One region of the Kitasatospora sp. NPDC085895 genome, then DNA from elsewhere that is predicted to be linked to it. Evidence: riboswitches for the same ligand, from Rfam matches in the RefSeq annotation. Region 1 holds a riboswitch; the other holds the start of a gene.
What was found. A riboswitch is a leader RNA that binds a small molecule or an ion and turns the genes downstream of it on or off. The one in region 1 is predicted to bind thiamine pyrophosphate.

Region 1 (8,064 bases):
GCCGCTGCGGGTGCAGCCGAGGACGGCCGGGCGGTCCGCGCCTTCGCGCAGCACCCGGCTGAGGTGGTCGAGCACGTCCGGCTCCTTCATCGGGGGTCGACGGAGCGGCCGCCGCTGCCCCGCTCCAGGTACCAGCGGGCGGTGCCGAGGACGCCGTAGGCGCGGATCCGGCGGGTGGAGTTCTGCACCACCATGTCGCGCTGCTGCACGATCGCGGTGGTGTGCCGGCGGACCCGGTTGATGAAGGTGCGGTCGGTCGGCGAGGGCCGGCGCGGCATCCCGCCGACCGCCTCGTACAGGGCCGCGGTGATCGCCATGTTGTTGCCCGCGTGCATCCGGTAGGGCACCAGGAAGCCGTGCCGGCGGTGGTGCGCGGGACGGATCCGGCCGAAGAAGGCACCCGTCACCACCAGGGCCCGGAACACCCGGCGGCCGACCGGCCCGTGCTCGTCGCGCCGGGCGGTGATGTGACCGCAGACCAGGCCGCGGGAGGCGAGCATCCCGGCGCGGGCGGCGGCCGTCCAGCCGGGCTCCGGCAGGCAGTCGGCGTCGGTGCGGGCGAGCAGGGCGGCGCCGTGCGCGATGGCGTGCCGGAACCCGGTGTCGACGGCGCAGCCGACGCCCTTCTCCGGCTCCACCAGGACGTGCACCGGGAAGGGCGCCCCGGCGGCGAACTCCTCGACCACGGCGACCGTCCGGTCGTCCGAGGCGTTGTCCACCACCAGCAGCGTGAAGTCGGTGTCCCGCTGCGCGGCCAGGGCGCGCAGGGTGCCGCCGATCCGGGTCTCCTCGCGGTACGCGGGGACGACCACCCAGAGCGTGGTCACGGCACCTCCCAGACCATCGTCATCAGGCTGACACCACCGCCGAGGCCGACCATCAGCACCTTGTCGCCGGAGGCGAGTCGGCCGTGGATCCGGTCGAGCTGGACGCCGAGGGTGGCGCTGGCCACGTTGCCCAGCTCGGGCACGGTCAGCACCAGCTTCTCCTCCGGCACCCCGGTGAGCTCCACGAAGCGCTCCAGGTAGGGCAGCGTCACCTGGTGCACCAGCACCCGGGCGTAGGCGTCCCAGCCGAGGCCGGTGCGGGCCGCCACCCGGGTCAGGATGTCGCCGCCGATCTTCTCGAAGACGCCGCGCAACTCCTTGCCGCCGCCCCGGAAGTAGCTGTACTCGTCGCCGCGCGGGTGGCGCGAGCCGCCGCCGGGTATCCCGCCGACCGCCCAGTGCTCGGAGGCCGTCTCGGTCTCCACGTCGAGGATCCCGCCGCGCTCGACCGGCTCGACGACCACGGCCGCACCCGCGTCGCCGAAGGTGTAGCCGGCGAAGCCGTCCCGGAAGTCGGCCAGACCGGACGGGTCGCGGCGCATCGCCCGGCTGGGCGTCTCACCGGTGACCACCAGGGCGCGCCGGGCCCGTCCGGCGAGGATCATCGCGCGGGCCACGTCGATGCCGTTGATGAAGCTGTTGCAGGCGTTGGAGACGTCGAACGCGTGCGCCCGGGAGCCGAGTTCGGCCTGCACCAGGTGGGCGGTGGCGGGTTCGCAGACGTCCCGGGTGGCGGAGGCGTACACCAGCAGGTCGATGTCGAGCGGGTCGTACCCGGCGCCGTCGAGGGCGTTCCGGGCGGCGGTCAGGGCCAGCGTGGAGGCGTACTCGTCGTCGGCGGCGAAGCGGCGGGTCACGATGCCCGTGGCCTTCTCGAACATCCGCTCGGGGAGCCGGAGCCCGCTGCCCGCCACCACCTCGTCCTGGAGCTGTTGCGACGTCAGCACCCGGGCCGGCAGGCCGGCGCCCACCGCGGTGATGCCCACGCTCGGGAATCGAAGGTCCATGCCCGCCATGCTGCCGGGGCACGGGCGCCCACGGCCTGAGTACCCGTACTCAGGACCGACCGGTGTTCCCCCCGACCTCCCTGCCGGGACGCGGCCGTGACATCCGTCATGCGGATCCCGGTGCGGCCGACACTGCCGGGCGACCCCCCGTCCACGGGATTCTCGATGCATCGGGAACAGGGCACCACCGACAACGGGGAGCGGACACCATGGCCACCATCACCACCACCGCGGCGATCGACACGACCGAGCACGCCGAGCAGACCGCGAAGAGCGGCCGCAGCGAGGCCACCGCCACCAAGCTGGCGGCGCTCAGGCCGCTCGCGGTCGACGTCGCCGTCCCGCTCGGCGTCTACTTCGCCGCGCACAGCGCCCTCGGCCTCGGCCTGGTGCCCTCGCTGGCGCTCTCCAGCGCCGTCCCGGCCGTCCGCACCGTCGCCGGACTGCTCCGCGAGCGCACCCTCAACGGGCTCGCGCTGCTCATGCTGGTGGTCAACACCGCCGGCATCGCGCTCTCCGCGATCAGCGGCGACCCGCGGCTGATGCTCGCCAAGGACGGCGCGATCAGCAGCATCATCGGCATCTCGATCATCGTCTCGGCCTTCGGCCGCCGCCCGCTGATGACCGCCGGCCTCAAGCCCTTCATCGTCAAGGGCATCGCCGCCCGGGACGCCGCCTGGGACCGGCTGGCCGCCGGCTCGGCCGCCTTCCGCCGTCAGGAGCGCACCTTCTCGCTCGTCTGGGGCTCCGTCCTGGTCGCCGAGTGCGTCGCCCGGGTCGTCGGCGCCTACACCCTGCCGGTGGAGACCATGGCCTGGCTCGGCACCGTCTTCCTGGTCGCCGCGATCGGCGTCGGCATCCTCGCCGGCAACAAGGTCGCCGAGCGGATCGCCGAGCAGGTCGTCGCCGACGCCGAGTGACCCGAACGCCCCACCGGGCACACCCGGGACCGACCACCCGCACCGAGCACCCGACCACCAGCCGCACCACGACCACGGGGACCGACCGCCATGCGCGCCAAGGGCATCAACTACGACACCGGCTTCACCCCCGACGGGCGGTCCTCCCGGCCGCACTTCGACCCGGCCGAGGTCCGTGCCGAGATGCGCAGCATCGCCGAGGACCTGCACTGCACGGCCGTCCGGATCACCGGTGCCGACCTGGAGCGGATCGCCCTGGCCGCCGAGCACGCCGCCGCGCACGGCCTGGAGGTCTGGTTCGCGCCCTTCCCCTGCGGCCTGGACGAGCGGGCCATGCGACCCGTCCTGCTGGACTGCGCCCGCCGCGCCGAGCGGCTGCGGGCCGCCGGCGCCGAGGTGCTCCTCGTCCTCGGCTGCGAACTCACCCTCTTCGCCGACGGGTTCCTGCCCGGCGCCGACCTCGGCGAGCGGATCGCCGCCCTCCTCCACCCCGGGACCCGGCAGGCCGTGCCCGCCGCGACCGCCCGCCTCGACGCCTTCCTCGCCGACACCGCCGCCGTCTGCCGCGCCGCGTTCGGCGGCCGGATCACCTATGCCTCCGGCGTCTGGGAGCGGATCGACTGGACGCCCTTCGACCTGGTCGCCGTCGACGCCTACCGGGACGCCCACAACGCCGCCCGCTACCGCGACGAGCTGCGCGCCCACTCCGCCCACGGCAAGCCGGTGGCCGTCACCGAGTTCGGCTGCTGCACCTACGCCGGTGCCGGCGACCGCGGCGGCCTCGGCTGGGACGTGATCGACCGCACCGCGCAGCCGCCCGCCGTCCGCGCCGGACTCGTCCGCGACGAGCAGGAGCAGGTGCGGTACCTGCAGGAGCTGCTGCCGGTCTTCGAGGAGGAGGGCGTGGACGCCGCCTTCTGGTTCACCTGGGCCGGCTACCGCGCCCCGCACCGCCCCGACGACCCGGCCCACGACCTCGACCTCGGCTCGTACGGCGCGGTCGCCCTGGAGGACGGCGTCCGCCGCCCCAAGGCCGTCTTCACCGCCCTCGCCGAGGCCTACCGGGCCTGACCCGGCCCGCCCGCCCCCGGACACGCAGCAGCCCGCCCCGCCGCACACCGCGGCCGGGCGGGCTGCCGCCGTGCTCAGCCCTCCGCGCCCTCCTGGACGGGGATGGCGTGGCTCACCGCGCGCCCGGCGGCGGCCACCGGCTCGGCCGGAGCCTGCTGCTGGCCCATCGCGGCGAGCAGCTGCCGGGCCAGACCGAGACCCGTGCCGCCCATGGTGAGCGCCTTGGCCATCATCTCGCCCATGCCCTCGGCGCCGTTCAGCAGCACCATGTGCTCGACGTTGCCGAAGGCCTCCGCGCCGGCCCGGACGATCTCCGGCCAGTTCTCCGCCAACTGCTGCGCGACGACCGCCTCCTGGTTCTCCGCCAGGGCCGACGCCCGCGCCTTGATCGCCTCCGCCTCGGCCAGACCGAGCGCACGGGCCGCCTCGGCCGCCGCCAGGCCCTTGGCCTCCGCGGCCGCCGCCTCGGCCTGGCCGGTCGCCCGGGTGGCCTCGGCCGCGGCCAGACCGCGGGCCTTGGTGGCCTCCGCCTCCGCGGTGGCGGCGATCTTCACCCGGTTCGCCTCGGCCGCGGCCTTCAGCTCGGTCTCCCGGGCCAGCGCCTCGGCCGCCGAGATCCGGGCGTCGCGGTCGGCCTGCGCCTTCGTCCGGGTCTCGTACGCCCGGGCGTCGGCCGGCTTGCGGACGTCCGCCTGCAGCTGCTGCTCCTTGCGGTCCGCCTCCAGCTCGGCCACCTTGGTCTCCTGGACGACGACCTCCTGCCGGGCCGCGGCCTGCGCCAGCGGACCGGCCTGGAACGCCCGGGCCTGCGCCGTCTCCAGCTCGGCCTGGTAACCGGCCTGCTGGATGCCGGAGTTGCGGGTGGCCTCGGCCTTGCGGGCGAAGGCCTCCTGCTCGGCCTCGGTGGCCCGGCGGTCCGCCTCCGCGGCCGCGATCCGGGCGTCCCGCTGCACCGCGGCGGCGTGCGGGGCGGCCAGGTTGGTGATGTAGCCGGTCGGGTCGAGGATCTCCTGGATCTGCAGCGAGTCGATGATCAGGCCGAGCTTCTCCATCTCGCTGCCGGACGCGGCCCGGGTCTCCCCGGTCATCCGCTCCCGGTCGCGGATCATGTCCTCGACCGTCAACCCGCCGACGATGGACCGCAGATGGCCGGCGAAGACGTTGTGGACCCGGTGGCCCATCATCTTCTGCTGGTCGAGGAAGCGGCGGGCGGCATTGGCGATCGACACCGGGTCGTCGCCGACCTTGAAGATCACCACACCCTTGACGTGCACCGGGATGCCCTGCGACGTCACGCACTCGACGTCCAGCTCGGCCTCGTTGAGGTCCAGCGAGAGCCGGCGCACCACCTGGACACCGGGCAGCACCAGCGTGCCGCGCCCGGTGACGATGCGGAATCCGAGCCCGTCCGCGACCCCTTCGGAGCGGTGCCGGGACCCGGAGATGATCAGTGCCTCGTTCGGTTCGGCGACCCGCCACATGAGCTTGAAGAGCACGACCAGGACGACGATGGAAGCCGCGACGGCCCCCGCGATGCCGATCAACATCGGCTGATTCCCCCTTCAGGGCACGCCGGTGTCCCGTGGCTGCGCTCTGGTGTGCAGGAAGGCGCGGTAGCCGGCGGCAGCAGGAGATTCTGCGCCTGTCGTGATCGCGGGGGAAGGGCCCGGCGGCCGTGTTTCGCCCAGGAGTGCGTCAAGATTCCGTCAAAGGACCGCCGCGACGTACACCGTGCGCGGCGGCTGGTACTCCACGACCACCACCGGGGTGCCCACCGCCAGCTCCTCGCCCGGCACCGCCGGATACGCCAGGAAGGCCTCCGTCCCGTGCCGTTCGGGGACGAACACCATCACCTCGCCCACCAGCCCCGGCCCCGTCCGCCCGGTCACCCGCCCTGTGCTGCCCACCATGCCGGCCAGTCTGCCGTGCCCGTCCACTGGCCGGAACCCGTCTGGACCTGCCACGACGCTGCCGCTACGGTGTTGACGTCTTGCTGCAGGCATCCGCCTGCAGCCAACGGGAGCTCGGAGCACCGGGCTGAGAGGGCGCTGAAAGGTCCGCGGTACACGGACCGACCGCTGCGCCGACCGCAGGAACCTGACCGGGTAATGCCGGCGTAGGGAGTAGAGGGTCTCATGACCACCTTTGAAGCACAGCCGCAGTCTGTCTCCGGCCGGGGCGTCAGCAGCGCGTCCACCGGCTACCCGACCCCGGCCTGGCGCAAGGCCCACCGCGAGGGCAGCCGCCCCGACCTCCGGGTGCCGTACCGGGAGGTCCTCCTCACCAACGGCCGCACCGTCCCGCTGTACGACACCTCCGGCCCGTACACCGACCCCTCCTACGAGCCCGACGTGCGGCGCGGCCTGCCCGCCCTGCGCGACGCCTGGATCCGCCAGCGCGGCGACGTCGAGGAGTACGAGGGCCGCGAGGCCCGCCCCGAGGACGACGGCATCAAGCACACCTCGCCGCGCGGCGGGAACCTCCGCAACCTCGACGCGGTCTTCCCCGGCCGCCCGCGGCGCCCGCTGCGCGGCCGGGCCGGCGCCGCCGTCACCCAGCTCGCGTACGCCAAGCAGGGCGTGATCACGCCCGAGATGGAGTTCGTGGCGCTGCGCGAGGGGCTCGCCCCGGAGTTCGTCCGCGACGAGGTCGCCCGCGGCCGGGCCGTCATCCCGGTCAACGTGAACCACCCCGAGGTCGAGCCGGCGATCATCGGCACCAACTTCCTGGTGAAGATCAACGCCAACATCGGCAACTCCGCGGTCACCTCCTCGATCGAGGAGGAGGTCGAGAAGATGACCTGGGCGACCCGATGGGGCGCCGACACCGTCATGGACCTCTCGACCGGCCGCAACATCCACACCACCCGCGAGTGGATCCTGCGCAACTCCCCCGTGCCGATCGGCACCGTGCCGCTCTACCAGGCGCTGGAGAAGGTCGACGGCCGGGCCGAGGACCTCAGCTGGGAGGTCTACCGCGACACCGTCGTCGAGCAGTGCGAGCAGGGCGTCGACTACATGACCGTGCACGCCGGCGTGCTGCTGCGCTACGTGCCGCTGACCGCCCGCCGCAAGACCGGCATCGTCTCCCGCGGCGGCTCGATCATGGCCGCCTGGTGCCTGGCGCACCACGAGGAGAACTTCCTCTACACCAACTTCGAGGAGCTCTGCGACATCCTCGCCGCGTACGACGTCACCTTCTCGCTCGGTGACGGCCTGCGCCCGGGGTCGATCGCGGACGCCAACGACGAGGCCCAGTTCGCGGAGCTGCAGACGCTCGGCGAGCTCGGCCGGATCGCCCGCGAGCGCAACGTCCAGGTGATGATCGAGGGCCCGGGCCACGTCCCGATGCACAAGATCAAGGAGAACATGGACCTCCAGAAGGAGATCTGCGACGAGGCGCCCTTCTACACCCTCGGCCCGCTCACCACGGACGTCGCGCCCGGCTACGACCACATCACCTCGGGCATCGGCGCCGCGATGATCGCCTGGTGGGGCACCGCCATGCTCTGCTACGTCACGCCCAAGGAGCACCTGGGCCTACCCAACCGGGACGACGTGAAGACCGGCGTCATCACCTACAAGATCGCCGCCCACGCGGCCGACCTCGCCAAGGGCCACCCCGGCGCCCAGGCCTGGGACGACGCGCTCTCCGACGCGCGCTTCGAGTTCCGCTGGGAGGACCAGTTCAACCTGGCCCTCGACCCCGAGACCGCCCGCGACTTCCACGACGAGACGCTGCCCGCCGAGCCCGCCAAGACCGCGCACTTCTGCTCCATGTGCGGGCCGAAGTTCTGCTCGATGAAGATCAGTCAGAAGATCCGCGACGAGCACGGCGACGGCTCCACCGCGGTCGCCTCCGGCTACGACGCCGAGGCGCTGGCCGGCATGGCCGAGAAGTCCGCGGAGTTCGCCGCCCAGGGCAACCGGGTCTACCTGCCGCTGGCGGACTGAGACCGGTACCGACCGCGCTGCTCCGGGAGGTGGAGGGGGCCTCCCGGGGCAGCGCTCCGCCGTTGGGCGTCGGAGCCGAGGGATCGCCCACCGCAGCCGTCAGGGCACGCATCCTCCGATCCCTGACCGGCGCACATCTCCTCAGCGGTGGCCCTGCTCCGTCGTCGGGCCGCGAATGTGCTGCTTCCGGGCTGAAGCATTGCGGAGAAGCACTGCTTCCCGGCGCCACCGCCTCCGAGGTGACTGCTCAGCCGTGGAGCCGACGTCACCCCGGACGCTGATCGAC
Region 2 (8,064 bases), on a different contig from region 1:
CTGGACGATGTCCACCCCGCCGGCCAGCACCGCGTCGAGGAACTCGGCCAGGTCGCCCTGCTCGCGGCGGGCGTCGGTGCACAGGTAGAGCCGGGCGTCGGCCAGCTGCTCGCGCGGGTCGGCCATCAGAGCGCCATCGCCTGGGCGCGGCGCTTGACCTCGGTGGCACGGTTCTCGTGCAGGGCCTGGATGGGGCTGCCGGGCAGCGACGGGTCCTCGGTGAAGAGCCACTCGAGGATCTCCTCGTCGCTGAAACCGGAGTCGCGCAGGACGGTCAGGGTGCCGATCAGGTGCTTGACCGGACCGTCCGGCGTGATGAACGCGGCGGGCACCTGCAGCGACCTGTTCTCGCCGCGGCGGACGGCCAGCAGGGTGTTGGCCTTCACCATGTTGCGGACCTCCGTGACCTGCACACCCCACAGTTCGGAGATGTCGGGCAGGTACATCCAGGCCGGGACCAGGGCGTCAATCTTGGGATCGATCTCACTCACGGCACCAGACTGCCACCTGCCGGGCCCCGCGCGCACGCAGCCCGCCCGGCCCGCCCGGTACCGATGACGGATCGTGACCGGACGACCGCCGGGGACGGCGGCCCCGGGTGGGCGCGGCTCAGGCCGCGGCGGCCTTCAGCTGGACGGCCGGGTCGGCGGCGCGGGCGCGGTCCAGCGGGGTGCCGCGCTCGATGAGCCGCTTCGCCTGGTTGAGGTCGCGGGGCCGGTCCACGGCGAGCAGGGCGACGGCGGCGCCGCCGCGCAGCCACAGCACCGACCAGGACGGCTCGTCGGGGCTGCCGCGCCACAGCAGCTCGTCGGCGTCGGCGTGCCGGCCGGCGTACTGGACCATGCGCCCGAACTGCTCGGACCAGAAGTACGGCACCGGGTCGTAGGGGGTGTCGGAGCCGAGCAGCGAGGCGGCCGCGGCGGCGCCGGACTGCAGGGCGTGGTCCCAGTGCTGGACGGTGAGCCGGGTGCCGGAGCGGCGCGAGGGGTAGGAGGTGCAGTCGCCGGCCGCCCACACGCCGGGGGCGCCGGTGCGCAGCCGCTCGTCGACCAGGACGGCGCCGGCCGCGTCGAGGGCGACGCCGGAGCCGGCCAGCCAGCGGGTGGCGGGGCGGGCGCCGATGCCGACGACGACGTGGTCGGCGTCGATCCGGCTGCCGTCGGCGAGCAGCAGGCCGGCGGGTTCGACGGCGGCGACGCCGGTGCCGCAGCGCAGGTCGACGCCGGCGTCCGCGTACCAGCGGGCCATCAGGGCGCCGAGCTCGGCGGGCAGGACTCCGGGCAGCGGTGCGGGGCCGGCCTCGACGACGGTCACGTGGCAGCCGAGCTGCCGGGCGACGGTGGCGGTCTCGGCGCCGATCCAGCCGGCGCCGACCAGGGCGATCCGGGTGCCGGGGGTGAGGTCGGCGCGCAGCGCGAGGGCGTCGTCGAGGGTTCGCAGCATGCGGGTGCCGGCGGCGGCGGGCAGGGTGGTGGCCTCGGCGCCGGTGGCGATCACCAGGGCGTCGTGGGCGAGCGGGCCGGCGTCGGTGTGCAGGACGCCGGGTTCGAGGCCGGTGGCGCGGCGGCCGAGCAGCAGCTCGACGCCGAGCTGCTCCCAGTCGATGTCGAAGGCGGTGGAGTCGCTCTTGCCGAGCAGGACGTCCTTGGAGAGCGGCGGCCGGTCGTACGGGCGGTGCGGCTCGTCGCCGACCAGCGCGACCGTCCCGCGGAAGCCGCCCTGGCGCAGGGCGAGGGCGCACTGGGCGCCGGCCATGCCGGTGCCGGCGATCAGGACGCGGTCCGTTCCGTTCAGCTCTGCCACGGCGGCCACCCTATCGCCGGGGTGTCCGGCCCGTGTACGCCCTTTCGGGGTGGGCGACACCCGGCGTTATGGTGGGTGCACACCACACGGGAGCCCGGAGCACCGGGCTGAGAGGCGGGCTGGAGCGGCCTGCGACCGTCCGAACCTGATCCGGGTCATGCCGGCGAAGGGAGAATCAGCGACGTGGCACGGTCCCATTCAGACGTGCTGGTGGTCGGCGGCGGCATCATCGGGCTCGGCGTCGCCTGGCGGGCGGCGCAGCGCGGCCTGGCCGTGGCCCTGGTCGATCCCGTGCCCGGCGGCGGTGCAGCGCAGGTCGCGGCGGGCATGCTGGCGCCGGTGACGGAGCTGCAGTACGGCGAGGAGCCGCTGCTGCGCCTGGGCATGGCGTCGAACGAGCGGTACGCCGCGTTCGCGGCCGAGCTGACCGAAGTGACGGGCCTGGACACCGGCTACCGGCGGACCGGGACGCTGGCGGTGGCGCTGGACGCGGACGACCGCGAGGAACTGCGCGAGTTGCACGCCTTCCAGGCCCGGCTGGGCCTGGACTCGCAGTGGCTGACCGGCCGGGAGTGCCGCCGGCTGGAGCCGATGCTGGCGCCGGGGGTGCGCGGCGGCCTGCTGGTCACCGGGGACCACCAGGTGGACGGGCGGCGCCTCGCCCGGGCGCTGGTGGTGGCCTGCGAGCGGGCCGGGGTGGTGCTGCACCGGGAGTCCGCGGTCGAGCTGCTGGTCGAGGAGGGCCGGGCGGCCGGGGTGCGGACGGACGGCGGCGCCGAGCTCGCGGCCGGACGGACGGTGCTGGCGGCGGGCTGCCGCAGCCATCTGCTGCCCGGTCTGCCGGAGGGGGTGCTGCCGCCGGTGCGGCCGGTGAAGGGCCAGGTGCTGCGGCTGCGGATTCCGGAGGCGTACCGGCCGTTCCTCTCGCGCAACGTGCGGGCGGTGGTCCGCGGGCAGCACATCTACCTGGTACCGCGGGCGGACGGCGAGCTGGTGATCGGCGCGACCAGCGAGGAGCAGGGCTTCGACACCACGGTGACCGCCGGCGGGGTCTACGAACTGCTGCGCGACGCCCACGAGTTGGTACCGGGTCTGACCGAGCTGCCGCTGGTGGAGACCGGTGCCGGGCTGCGGCCCGGCTCGCCCGACAACGCGCCGCTGCTCGGCCCGACCCGGCTGCCCGGGCTGGTCGCCGCCACCGGCCACTACCGCAACGGCGTGCTGCTGACGCCGGTGACCGCCGACCTGCTCGGCGAGCACCTGGCGACCGGGAGCGTCCCGGAGCTCGCCGCCCCCTTCTCCCCCGACCGTTTCCACGCGAAGGCCCTCGCATGCTGAACACCGATCCGGTGCCCGTCCCCCTGACCGTCAACGGCGAGCCGCAGGAACTGCCTCCGGGCACCACGCTGGCCGAGGTGGTGGCCCGGGTGTCCGCCGCGAACACCGGGGTGGCGGCGGCGGTCAACGAGGCCGTGGTGCCGCGCGGCGCCTGGCCGGCCACCGTGCTCGGCGCGGGCGACCGGGTGGAGATCCTCACCGCCGTCCAGGGAGGCTGACGATGGCCGACGACCTGTTCACGATCGCGGGCACGGCGTTCACCTCGCGCCTGATCATGGGCACCGGCGGCGCCCCCAGCCTGGACGTGCTGGAGCAGGCGCTGCAGGTGTCCGGCACCGAGCTGACCACGGTCGCGATGCGCCGGGTCAACGCCTCGACCCAGGGGTCGGTGCTCGACGTGCTGACCCGCAACGGGATCCGGGTGCTGCCCAACACGGCGGGCTGCTTCACCGCCGGCGAGGCGGTGCTGACGGCCCGTCTGGCCCGCGAGGCGCTCGGCACCGACTGGGTGAAGCTGGAGGTGATCGCGGACGAGCGGACGCTGCTGCCCGACCCGATCGAACTGCTGGACGCCGCCGAGACCCTGGTCGACGACGGTTTCACGGTGCTGCCGTACACCAACGACGACCCGGTGCTGGCGCGGAAGCTGGAGGACGTCGGCTGCGCGGCGATCATGCCGCTGGGGTCGCCGATCGGCTCGGGCCTGGGGATCCGCAACCCGCACAACTTCCAGCTGATCGTGGAGGGCGCGGGCGTGCCGGTCGTCCTGGACGCCGGCGCGGGCACCGCCTCCGACGTGGCGCTGGCGATGGAGCTGGGCTGCTCGGCGGTGATGCTGGCCTCGGCGGTGACGCGGGCTCAGGACCCGGTGCTGATGGCGGACGCGATGAAGCGGGCCGCCGAGGCCGGCCGGCTGGCGTACCGCGCGGGCCGCATCCCGCGCCGCTTCCACGCCGAGGCCTCCTCCCAGATGGCCGGCCGCGCCCACCTCGACACCCGCGAACACCCGGCGTTCTAGGGCGACCCCCGCGCGCGCGCCCCCGACTCGGCCGCCCCCGGGGGCGCGATCGCATGTCTCAACATCGGCACAACCGCACCGGAGGCGGCGCCGTGCCGGGCCGGGGGTCACCCCTGCGCCCTACACTCCTCGGGTGGACATGACGCTCGACGACCCCCTGATCGGTGCCCTGCTCGACGGCCGGTACCGGGTTGATCGGCGCATCGCCGTCGGGGGCATGGCCACGGTGTACCGCGGGACGGACACCCGGCTGGACCGCGTCGTCGCGCTGAAGGTGATGCACCCGGCGCTGGCCGCCGACGGCGGCAACGAGTTCACCGGCCGGTTCATCCGCGAGGCGAAGGCCGTGGCGCGGCTGTCCCACCCGAACGTGGTGAACGTCTTCGACCAGGGCGCGGACGGCCGGGCGGTGTTCCTGGCGATGGAGTACGTGCCCGGGCGGACCTTGCGCGACCTGCTGCGCGACCGCGGGGCGCTGTCGGCCCGGGCCGCGCTGGACATCCTGGAGCCGGTGCTGGCGGCGCTCGGCGCGGCGCACCGGGCGGGCCTGGTGCACCGGGACGTCAAGCCGGAGAACGTGCTGATCACCGACGGCGGCATGGTGAAGGTCGCGGACTTCGGCCTGGTGCGGCTGCTGACCGGCACGGAGGGCGCGGGCGACGCCGTCACCAGCACCACCTCGACCGGCACGGTGCTCGGCACCGTCTCCTACCTCGCGCCGGAGCAGATCCGCCAGGACGGCCCGACCGACCAGCGGGTCGACGTGTACGCGGCCGGCATCCTGCTGTACGAGATGCTGACCGGCGCCAAGCCGCACACCGGTGAGAACGCCATGCAGGTGATCTACCGGCACCTGAACGAGGACGTCCCGGCGCCGTCGCTGGCCGCCCCCGGGGTGGGCCGCGAGCTGGACGCCATAGTGGCTGCCGCGACCGCCCGCGACCCGCAGGCCCGCCCGTGGGACGCGGTGGAGATGCTGGCCGCGCTGCAGCGGGCCCGCCGGGCGCTCACCCCGGCGCAGCTGGACGCCGAGCCGCCGGCCTCGACCCGGCCGACCCCGCAGTACCCGACCGGTGAGGTCACCGCGGTGGTGGACCGCCCGGTGGAGCGCACCAGCGTGCTGGACGTGCCGGCCGACCTGCTGACGCCGCCGCGGCCGTACGACGAGTCGGTGCCGGCCCGGCCGCCCCGTGCGCCGCGGCCGCCGCGCTCGCGCGCCCCGCTGATCTGGGGCGCGGTGATCGCGGTGGTGCTGCTGCTGGTCGGCGGGGCGACGTACCTGCTCTCGGACGGGCTGTACACGACGGTGCCGACCGTGCTCGGGCAGACCGAGGCGCAGGCGGTGGCGACCCTGGACAGGTCGGGGCTGCGCGGCACGTTCAGCCAGCAGTTCAGCGAGACCGTGACGGCCGGGCAGGTGATCTCCACCGATCCCGGGGTGGGCGCCCGGGCCCGCAAGAGCGATCCGGTGAAGGTGGTGCTGTCCAAGGGGCCGGACCGGGTGGCGGTGCCGCCGCTGGAGGGCCTGCCGCTGGAGCAGGCCCGCAAGGCGCTCACCGATGCCAGGCTGACCCCGGGGACGACCCGGGAGGCGTTCGACGACGACGCGCCCGAGGGTTCGGTGATCAGCGCGGAGCCGGGCGCCGGCACCTCGGTCAGCCCGAACACGCCGGTCGCGCTGGTGGTCAGCAAGGGCATGCAGCCGGTGCCGGACGTGGTCGGCCTGAGCAAGGACGACGCCACGAAGGCGCTGACCGACGCCGGTTTCAAGGTGCAGGCCACGGGGCTGAACCTGTTCGGCACCGGCAAGGTCTCCGCACAGGTGCCCAAGGCCGGCACCCCCCGTGCGCAGGGCAGCACCGTGGTGATCAGCTTCGGGCTGTTCTAGCGGGTCGTCGGGGGCCGGCGGCCGTCAGCGCAGCGGTCCGTCGCCCGGCTCCTCCTGGTAGGAGTAGCGCTGCTCGGCCCACGGGTCGGCGAGGTTGTGGTAGCCCCGCTCCTCCCAGAAGCCGCGGCGGTCGGCCCGCATGTACTCGACCCCGCGGACCCACTTGGGGCCCTTCCAGGCGTACAGGTGCGGCACCACGAGGCGGACGGGGAAGCCGTGCTCGACGGTGAGCGGCTCGCCGTTGCGGTGGGTGGCGAAGACGGTCTGCGGGTCGGTGAAGTCGGCGAGCCGCAGGTTGGCGCTGTAGCCGTACTCGGCCCAGACCATGACGTGGGTGACGCCGGGGGCCGGTGGCACCAGGTCGAGGACGGTCTTGGCGGCGACGCCGCCCCACTCGTTGCCAAGCATCGAGAAGCGGGTGACGCAGTGCAGGTCGCCGCGGACGGTCACCCGCGGCAGGGCGTGGAAGCCCTCGAAGTCCCAGCGGTGCTTCTCGGCCGAGGCGGTCGCCCCGAACACCTGGAAGTCCCAGCTCTGCGGCTTGAAGCGGGGCACCGGTCCGTAGTGCAGCACCGGCCAGCCGCGCTGGAGGCGCTGGCCGGGAGGGAGCCGCGGGTCGGACGGCTGCGGTGGTTCCGGTTCGTACTGACCCATGCCTCCATGGTCGCAGACGGCGGACGGTCCGTGTCGCGCGCCCCTCGTGCACGCCCCCTCTATCGAACCCGCACATCGGGAAATCGGACATTAGCCATAGACCGGGGTAAGTGTGAACTTACTGGAAACCGTGCCCGCTCCAGTGCCACCATGCGGGCAAGCGACGGACGGCTATCAGGAAGGCACGCCATGCAGGGCGACCCCGAGGTCATCGAGTTCCTCAACGAGCAGCTCACCGCCGAGCTCACCGCCATCAACCAGTACTTCCTGCACGCCAAGATGCAGGAGAACAACGGCTGGACGAAGCTCGCCGCCTACACCCGGCACGAGTCCTTCGACGAGATGAAGCACGCGGAGACGCTGACCGACCGGATCCTCTTCCTGGACGGCCTGCCCAACTACCAGCGGCTGTTCCACGTCCGGATCGGCCAGACGGTCAAGGAGATGTTCGAGGCCGACCGGCAGGTCGAGGTCGAGGCGATCGACCGGCTGCGCCGCGGCATCGTCGTCATGCGGGCCAAGAACGACGTCACCTCGGCCAACATCTTCGAGGCGATCCTCGCCGACGAGGAGCACCACATCGACTACCTGGACACCCAGCTCGAACTGCTGGAGAAGCTCGGCGAGCCGCTCTACCTGGCCCAGCTCATCGAGCAGCCGGAGAGCTGAGGGCCCGGCGCCGCCGGCGGGACCCCTAGGCGGCCTCGAGACCGCGCTCGGGCGCGGTCTCAACCGCGGGATCGGCCAGCCCCAGCTTCGCGGCCAGCCTGGCCGTCGGGCACGGGCGGGCACCGTGCTCCCCGAGCAGGGCCTGGATCCGGCGGACGCAGGAACCGCAGTCCGTGCCGGCCTTGCAGCCCTTGGCTATCTGCCGCGGAGTGACGGCGCCGCCGTCGATCTCCTGCTTGACCTGGGCCTCGGTGACCGCATGACACATGCACACGTACATCGGCGGCTCTCCCGGGCTGGTGTTCCTTGATCGGCAAGGCTGGCCTTACCTCGCTAAGCCTTACCTTACCCAAGGTACCCGCAAAGCGAAGCCCCTCCGCCCCCGGAGACCGGGAAAGCGGAGGGGCCTTTGTCACATTGCGATCATCGCGGCCGCCGGACTCACTGGCTGCGGTACATCTCCGCGACCAGGAAGGCCAGGTCGAGCGACTGGCTGCGGTTGAGCCGCGGGTCGCAGGCCGTCTCGTAACGCTGGTGCAGGTCGTCGACGAGGACCTCGTCGCCGCCGCCCACGCACTCGGTGACGTCGTCACCGGTGAGCTCGACGTGGATGCCGCCCGGGTGGGTGCCGAGCGCGCGGTGCACCTCGAAGAAGCCCTTGACCTCGTCGAGGACGTCGTCGAAGCGGCGGGTC

Region 2: it holds a riboswitch for thiamine pyrophosphate, as region 1 does, so the genes downstream of both, thiO (glycine oxidase ThiO) here and thiC (phosphomethylpyrimidine synthase ThiC) in region 1, are expected to answer to the same signal.

The regions. Positions count from the first base shown of each region.
Region 1 covers NZ_JBFBJY010000064.1:4,894-12,957, reverse strand. Annotated here, with positions in the region: gene AB0442_RS30490 (class I adenylate-forming enzyme family protein) at 1-75, opposite strand, end outside; gene AB0442_RS30485 (glycosyltransferase family 2 protein) at 87-827, opposite strand; gene AB0442_RS30480 (ketoacyl-ACP synthase III) at 824-1,834, opposite strand; gene AB0442_RS30475 (VC0807 family protein) at 2,044-2,754, shown strand; gene AB0442_RS30470 (hypothetical protein) at 2,845-3,825, shown strand; gene AB0442_RS30465 (SPFH domain-containing protein) at 3,900-5,372, opposite strand; gene AB0442_RS30460 (hypothetical protein) at 5,532-5,735, opposite strand; TPP riboswitch at 5,834-5,965, shown strand; gene thiC (phosphomethylpyrimidine synthase ThiC) at 5,961-7,778, shown strand.
Region 2 covers NZ_JBFBJY010000012.1:150,793-158,856, reverse strand. Annotated here, with positions in the region: gene thiE (thiamine phosphate synthase) at 1-126, opposite strand, end outside; gene AB0442_RS10950 (Rv2175c family DNA-binding protein) at 126-491, opposite strand; gene AB0442_RS10945 (FAD-dependent oxidoreductase) at 610-1,812, opposite strand; TPP riboswitch at 1,880-1,992, shown strand; gene thiO (glycine oxidase ThiO) at 1,987-3,141, shown strand; gene thiS (sulfur carrier protein ThiS) at 3,135-3,359, shown strand; gene AB0442_RS10930 (thiazole synthase) at 3,362-4,159, shown strand; gene pknB (Stk1 family PASTA domain-containing Ser/Thr kinase) at 4,299-6,047, shown strand; gene AB0442_RS10920 (sulfite oxidase-like oxidoreductase) at 6,072-6,701, opposite strand; gene bfr (bacterioferritin) at 6,891-7,370, shown strand; gene AB0442_RS10910 ((2Fe-2S)-binding protein) at 7,396-7,650, opposite strand; gene AB0442_RS10905 (class II 3-deoxy-7-phosphoheptulonate synthase) at 7,812-8,064, opposite strand, start outside.